2 linked regions of the Saccharothrix violaceirubra genome follow. The protein of the gene in region 1 interacts with the protein of each later gene in a pairwise test. Links are inferred from orthologs where the notes say so. Each region holds a gene or a part of one and is shown in the gene's direction. Other genes may lie near its edges. The genes, in order: F4559_RS30200 and grpE.

The links.
Region 2: the proteins of F4559_RS30200 (region 1) and grpE interact in binary tests that used the Escherichia coli proteins (3 or more experiments, as listed by UniProt). The link is inferred for Saccharothrix violaceirubra from one-to-one orthologs.

Annotation. Positions count from the first base shown.
Region 1 is NZ_JACHJS010000001.1:6,539,432-6,542,614, forward strand. The notes cover bases 66-2,937. They hold F4559_RS30200 (Nramp family divalent metal transporter), read left to right. Parts: upstream 66-836; coding sequence 837-2,039; downstream 2,040-2,937. Other genes in these bases: F4559_RS30190 (HAD family hydrolase), read right to left, coding at 66-135; F4559_RS30195 (TetR/AcrR family transcriptional regulator), read left to right, coding at 202-741; F4559_RS30205 (YccF domain-containing protein), read left to right, coding at 2,058-2,432; F4559_RS30210 (metallophosphoesterase), read right to left, coding at 2,429-2,937. Outside these bases: more of F4559_RS30190, read right to left, coding at 1-65; more of F4559_RS30210, read right to left, coding at 2,938-3,183. UniProt on the Escherichia coli protein: H(+)-stimulated, divalent metal cation uptake system. Involved in manganese and iron uptake. Can also transport cadmium, cobalt, zinc and to a lesser extent nickel and copper. Involved in response to reactive oxygen.
Region 2 is NZ_JACHJS010000001.1:7,257,946-7,261,255, forward strand. The notes cover bases 305-3,303. They hold grpE (nucleotide exchange factor GrpE), read left to right. Parts: upstream 305-1,487; coding sequence 1,488-2,120; downstream 2,121-3,303. Other genes in these bases: dnaK (molecular chaperone DnaK), read left to right, coding at 305-1,491; dnaJ (molecular chaperone DnaJ), read left to right, coding at 2,237-3,303. Outside these bases: more of dnaK, read left to right, coding at 1-304; more of dnaJ, read left to right, coding at 3,304-3,310. UniProt on the Escherichia coli protein: Participates actively in the response to hyperosmotic and heat shock by preventing the aggregation of stress-denatured proteins, in association with DnaK and GrpE. It is the nucleotide exchange factor for DnaK and may function as a thermosensor.

The DNA of each region.
Region 1 (3,183 bases):
GCCGAGGTTGGCGGCGAAGTGCGCGCCGTCGAGCGGGTACCCGGACTCGGCCGCCACGGCGTCCATGACGGCCGCCATGCCCGCTCTGGGGTCGATCAACGTCATGTCGAGGTCGAAGCCCACCGTCAGCGGCACACCGGTCACAGTAGAACCCCACCCGATGCGGTGGGGGGATTCCCATTCCGTGCCAAGCTTCCCCTCGTGACGGACCTCACCCGTTCGATGCTCGACGCCGCGGCCGGGTTGATCGCCGCGCACGGGGCACGTGGTCTGCGGATGGCGGACGTGGCCACCAAGGCGGGGGTGAGCCGGCAGACCGTCTACAACGAGTTCCGCAACAAGGGACGTCTCGTGCAGGCCGTGGCGCTGCACAAGACCGCCGAGTTCGTCGACGGGTTGCGCGAGCGGATGGCCGGGTGCGCCGACCCGGTGGACGGACTGCGCGCGGGGTTCGGGTTCGCGTTCGACCTGGCGGCGTCGGACCCGCTGGCCCGGTCGGTGCTCGGCGGCGCGCACGCCGAGGACATGCTGCCGATGCTGACCACGCGGGGGCGTCCGGTGCTCGACCTGGCGACGGCCGCCGTCGCCGCGCACGTCCGGGAGCACTGGCCGCTGCTCACGCCGGAGCGGACCGCGTTGGTCGCGGACACGGCCGTGCGGATCGCGATCAGCCACCTGCTGACGCCGGCCACGTGCGGCGTGGAGTCGGTGGTGGAGGTCACGGTGTCGTTGATCGGCTGACCGCCGCCGGTCCGACCCGTTCCTCGCGCAAGCCGCCGCCTATCCGGACCACTCCGGCCCGGCCATGTTGCCACTCTGTGGCAACATGGCCGGACGTGACCGTCCTGGAACGCGTCCGGACGGGCGCGATGCTGCTCGGTCCGGCCTTCGTCGCCGCGATCGCCTACGTCGACCCCGGCAACGTGGCGACCAACACCGCCGCCGGCGCCCGCTACGGCTACCTGCTGGTCTGGGTACTGGTCGGCGCCAACGTGATGGCGGGCCTCGTGCAGTACCTGTCCGCCAAGCTCGGCCTGGTGACCGGGCGGACGCTGCCCGAACTCGTCCGCGACCGGCTGCCCCGCCCGGCCCGCCTGGCGTACTGGGCGCAGGCCGAGGTCGTCGCCATGGCCACCGACCTGGCCGAGGTGCTGGGCGGCGCGATCGCGTTGCGGCTGCTGTTCGACCTGCCGCTGCTCGTCGGCGGGCTGATCACCGGTGTGGTGTCCACGGCTTTGCTGCTGGTGCAGGACAAACGCGGGCAACGACCATTCGAACGGGTGATCACGACCCTGCTCCTGGTGATCGCCGTCGGCTTCGCCGCCGGACTACTGGTGTCGCCGCCGGACGCGGGCGAGGCAGTCGCCGGCCTGGTGCCCCGCTTCGCCGACGCGGACAGCGTGCTGCTCGCCGCCGGGATGCTCGGCGCGACCGTCATGCCGCACGCCGTGTACCTGCACTCGGCACTGGTGCGCGACCGCCACGGTCGGGCGCCGCACCTGCTCGGATCCACCCGGGTGGACGTCGTGGTGGCCATGGTGCTGGCGGGCGCGGTGAACCTGGCCATGGTGCTGCTCGCCGCGTCGGCGTTGCGCGGACGCCCGGACGTGGACGGCCTCGACGGCGTGCACGCGGCGATCGGCGCGGAACTCGGCGGCGGGATCGCGATCCTGTTCGCCGTCGGCCTGCTGGCCTCCGGCTTCGCCTCCACCGCCGTCGGCTGCTACTCGGGCGCGGTCGTGCTGGACGGGTTGCTGCGGGTGCGCGTGCCCCTGTCGACACGTCGGCTGATCACGCTGGTGCCCGCGCTCGTCGTGCTCGCGTCCGGCGTGGACCCGACTTGGGCGTTGGTGTTGTCGCAGGTGGTGCTGTCGTTCGGCATCCCGTTCGCGCTGGTGCCGCTGGTGTTGTTGACCTCACGGCGATCCGTGGTCGGCGAGTGGGTCAACCACCGCGTGGTGACCGCGGCGGCCTGGGTGGTCGCGGCGGCGGTGATCACGCTCAACGGCGCGCTGGTGTGGCTGACCGTCGCCGGGTGATCGGGCAGGATGGACCGCGTGAGGTTCATCCTGAACGTCCTGTGGTTGGTGCTCAGCGGCTTCTGGCTGGCCGTCGGGTACGTGCTGACCGGGCTGCTGTGCTTCGTGCTGATCGTGACGATCCCGTGGGGCCGGGCCGCGTTCCGGATCGCGAACTACGCCCTGTGGCCGTTCGGCCGGACCGTCGTCGACCGGCCGGGCGCCGGGGCGCCGTCGGTGGTGGGCAACGTGATCTGGCTGCTGGTGGCCGGGATCTGGCTGGCGCTGGGCCACCTGGTCACGGGTGCGCTGCTGTGCCTGACGATCATCGGCATCCCGCTGGGCGTGGCCAACTTCAAGATGGTGCCGCTGTCGCTGATGCCGCTGGGCAAGCAGATCGTCGACCTGCCCTAGTCCTGTTCGTCGAGCCGGACCACGAGGCACGGCCCGCCGCTGTAGAGACCCGCGTCGATGGCCAGGACCTTGCCGTCGGCGTAGCGCAGCGGGCCGTCGATGCGGTCCGGCGTGACGCCCAACTGGTCGGCGATGACGCTGTGCCCGTGCACGACCTCGAAGCCGCCCAGGGACGCGAGCACCTCGGCGGCGGTGTCGGCGCCGTCGGGGCCGCGGAAGGCGTACCGGGTCGTCATCTTGCGCCAGCACTCCCACCAGTGTTCGAGGTCGTCGCCGGTGAGCACGGCGCGCACGGCCTTGTTCACCGCGTCGATCGTCCCGCCCCACTCCAGGTAGGCGAGGGTGTCGGAGTGCATGAGCAGGTGGCCGTCCACGAGCTTGAGCACGTCGCGGCTGGTCAGCCAGTCGATGTGCGCCGGGGTGAGCCGGTCCTGGTCGCTGCGCAGACCGCCGTTGAGCAGCCAGCTGCGGGCGAAGCTGCGCGGCGTGGGCGCGTTGGGCACGTTCTCGTCGCCGAAGCGGTGCATGCCCAGCAGCAGGACCTCGTGGTTGCCGACGAGCGCGTCGACGTGCCCGCCCGCCTCGGCGGCCTGCGCGGACAGGCGCATGACGAACTCGATCACGCCGATGCCGTCCGGGCCGCGGTCGACGAAGTCGCCGAGGAACCACAGCTCGGCATCGCCGCCCGTCCACGAGCCCTCGGGGTCGACGAGGGCCGAGGCGTGCAGGGCGCGGGTCAGCTCGGCGAGGT
Region 2 (3,310 bases), 720 kb from region 1 along the record:
TACTTCGAGGACGCGCAGCGCCAGGCCACCAAGGAGGCCGGCCAGATCGCGGGCCTCAACGTCCTGCGCATCGTCAACGAGCCCACCTCGGCCGCGCTCGCCTACGGCCTGGACAAGGGCGAGACCGAGCAGACCATCCTGGTCTTCGACCTCGGCGGCGGCACGTTCGACGTCTCGCTGCTGGAACTCGGCGACGGCGTCGTCGAGGTCCGCGCGACCTCGGGTGACAACCACCTCGGCGGCGACGACTGGGACCAGCGCGTCGTCGACTGGCTGGTCGACCGGTTCAAGCAGTCCAACGGCATCGACCTGACCAAGGACAAGATGGCGTTGCAGCGCATCCGCGAGGCCGCCGAGAAGGCGAAGATCGAGCTGTCCAGCTCGTCCACCGCCACGATCAACCTGCCCTACATCACGGTCGACGCGGACAAGAACCCGTTGTTCCTCGACGAGACGCTGTCCCGGGCCGAGTTCCAGCGCATCACCAACGACCTGCTGGAGCGCACCCGCGCGCCGTTCAACAACGTGATCAAGGACGCGGGCATCTCGGTCGGCGCGATCGACCACGTGGTGCTCGTCGGCGGCTCGACCCGCATGCCCGCCGTGGCCGAGCTGGTCAAGGAGCTGACCGGCGGCCGTGAGCCGAACAAGGGCGTGAACCCGGACGAGGTCGTCGCCGTCGGCGCGGCGCTCCAGGCCGGTGTCCTCAAGGGCGAGGTCAAGGACGTCCTGCTGCTCGACGTCACCCCGCTGTCCCTGGGCATCGAGACCAAGGGCGGCGTGATGACCAAGCTCATCGAGCGCAACACCACGATCCCGACCAAGAAGTCCGAGACCTTCACGACGGCCGACGACAACCAGCCGTCCGTGCAGATCCAGGTCTTCCAGGGCGAGCGCGACTTCGCCGCGGACAACAAGAAGCTCGGCATGTTCGAGCTGACCGGTCTGCCGCCGGCGCCGCGCGGCGTCCCGCAGATCGAGGTCACCTTCGACATCGACGCCAACGGCATCGTGCACGTGTCCGCCAAGGACAAGGGCACCGGCAAGGAGCAGTCGATGACCATCTCCGGCGGCTCCGCGCTGCCGAAGGAGGACATCGAGCGCATGGTCCGCGACGCCGAGGCGCACGCCGAGGAGGACAAGCGCCGGCGTGACGAGGCCGAGGTCCGCAACCAGGCCGAGACGCTGGTCTACCAGACCGAGAAGGTCGTCAAGGAGAACGACGAGAAGATCCCGGCCGAGGTCAAGGAGAAGGTCAACGCGGCCCTCGCCGAGACCACCGAGGCGCTCAAGGGCACCGACATCGCGGCCGTGCGCTCCGCCGTGGAGAAGCTCGCCACCGAGTCGCAGGCCATCGGCCAGTCGCTCTACGCCAACACGGGTGCCCCGACCGACGCCGCCGCCGGTGGCGCGGCCGGTGCGGCGGCCGGCGACGCCCAGGCCGACGACGTGGTGGACGCCGAGATCGTCGACGAGGACGAGAAGAAGTGACCGCACCCGACGAGCACCCGCCGGTGGTCGTGACCGACCGCCGGCGGGTCGACCCCGAGACCGGACAGGTGCGCACGCCCGAGGCCGGGACCGACGTCGACCAGCCCGAGCCGGTCGACGCCGAGGTGGTCGACGCCGCACCGGTCGAGCCCGACCCGGCCGCCGAGCTGAAGGCCCAGCTCGACGAGCGGACGTCCGACCTCCAGCGGCTGACCGCCGAGTACGCCAACTACCGCAAGCGCGTCGAGCGCGACCGGGAGCTGGTCGTGGCCACGGCCAAGGCGCAGGTGGCGAACGAACTGCTCGGCGTGCTCGACGACGTGGAGCGCGCGGAAGCCCACGGCGACCTGACCGGCGCGTTCAAGGCGGTGGCGGACAAGCTGACCGCCGCGCTGCGCGGGTCCGGGCTGGAGTCGTTCGGGCACGACGGCGAGGCGTTCGACCCGTCCGTGCACGAGGCCGTCCAGCACGGCACGTCCCCGGACGTGAGCGGGCCGACCGTGACGGCCGTGCTGCGGCGCGGCTACCGCTTCGGCGAGCGCGTCCTGCGTCCCGCGCTGGTGGCGGTGACCGACTACGAGGCTCCGGCTTCGGAGTCGCCCGCACCGGCAGAGGAATCGGGCGACTGACAACCGACCACACGCGAGGCGGCGTCCGGCCGCACCCGGGTCCCTCCCGGGTGCGACCGGACCGCGCTGCCCCGCCGCCCCTGTGAGGAGGGGCGAACGACCACAGGGGCGTCCGGGTGAGCGCTAGGGACTGGATCGAGAAGGACTTCTACCGCGAGCTGGGCGTCTCGTCCGATGCGTCGGCCGACGAGATCAAGCGGGCGTACCGGAAGCTGGCTCGGGAACTGCACCCGGACGCCAATCCCGGCGACACCAAGGCCGAGGCGCGGTTCAAGGCCGTGTCGGAGGCCTATGGCGTGCTGTCGGACGCGTCCAAGCGCAAGCAGTACGACGAGGCCCGGCGGCTGTTCGCCGGTGGCGGTGGCTTCCCCGGCGGTTTCGGCACGGGTGGCGGCTTCGACGTCGGCGACCTGTTCGGCCGTCAGGGCGGTGCCGCCGGTGGTGGCGCCGGCGGTCTGGGCGACCTGCTCGGCGGGCTGTTCAACCGCCAGCGCGGCGGCGGTGGCGGCAACCGGCCCCGGCGCGGCGAGGACGTGGAGACCGACGTCCGCATCGACTTCACCGAGGCCGTGCGCGGCGCGACCGTGCCGCTGCGGCTGTCGTCGCCCTCGACCTGTGGCACGTGCGCCGGTTCGGGCGCGCGTCCCGGCACGACCCCGCGCACCTGCCCGGCCTGTGCCGGCGCCGGTCTGGTCAACCGCAACCAGGGCGCGTTCGCGTTCTCCGAGCCGTGCCGCGACTGCCGCGGCACCGGCCGGCTGATCGACGACCCGTGCCCGGAGTGCGCGGGCGAGGGCGTCAGCACCAAGACCCGCACGTTGACGATCCGCATCCCGGCCGGCGTCGACGACGGCCAGCGCATCCGCCTGGCCGGCCAGGGCGAACCCGGCCGCAACAACGGCCCGGCGGGCGACCTGTACGTGCGCGTGCACGTCAACCCGCACGCGGTGTTCGGCCGGTCGGGCAACGACCTGACGGTCGCAGTGCCGGTCACGTTCCCCGAACTGGCCCTCGGCACGACGTTGACCGTGCCGACCTTGGACGGCAAGGTGACTTTGAAGGTCCCCGCCGGCACCGCGACCGGTCGCGTCCTGCGGGCGAAGGGCAAGGGCATCGCCCGTCGCGACGGCCAGGCGGGCGACCTGCTGATCACGCTGCAGGTGGCCGTTCCGAACAACATGGACGCCGCC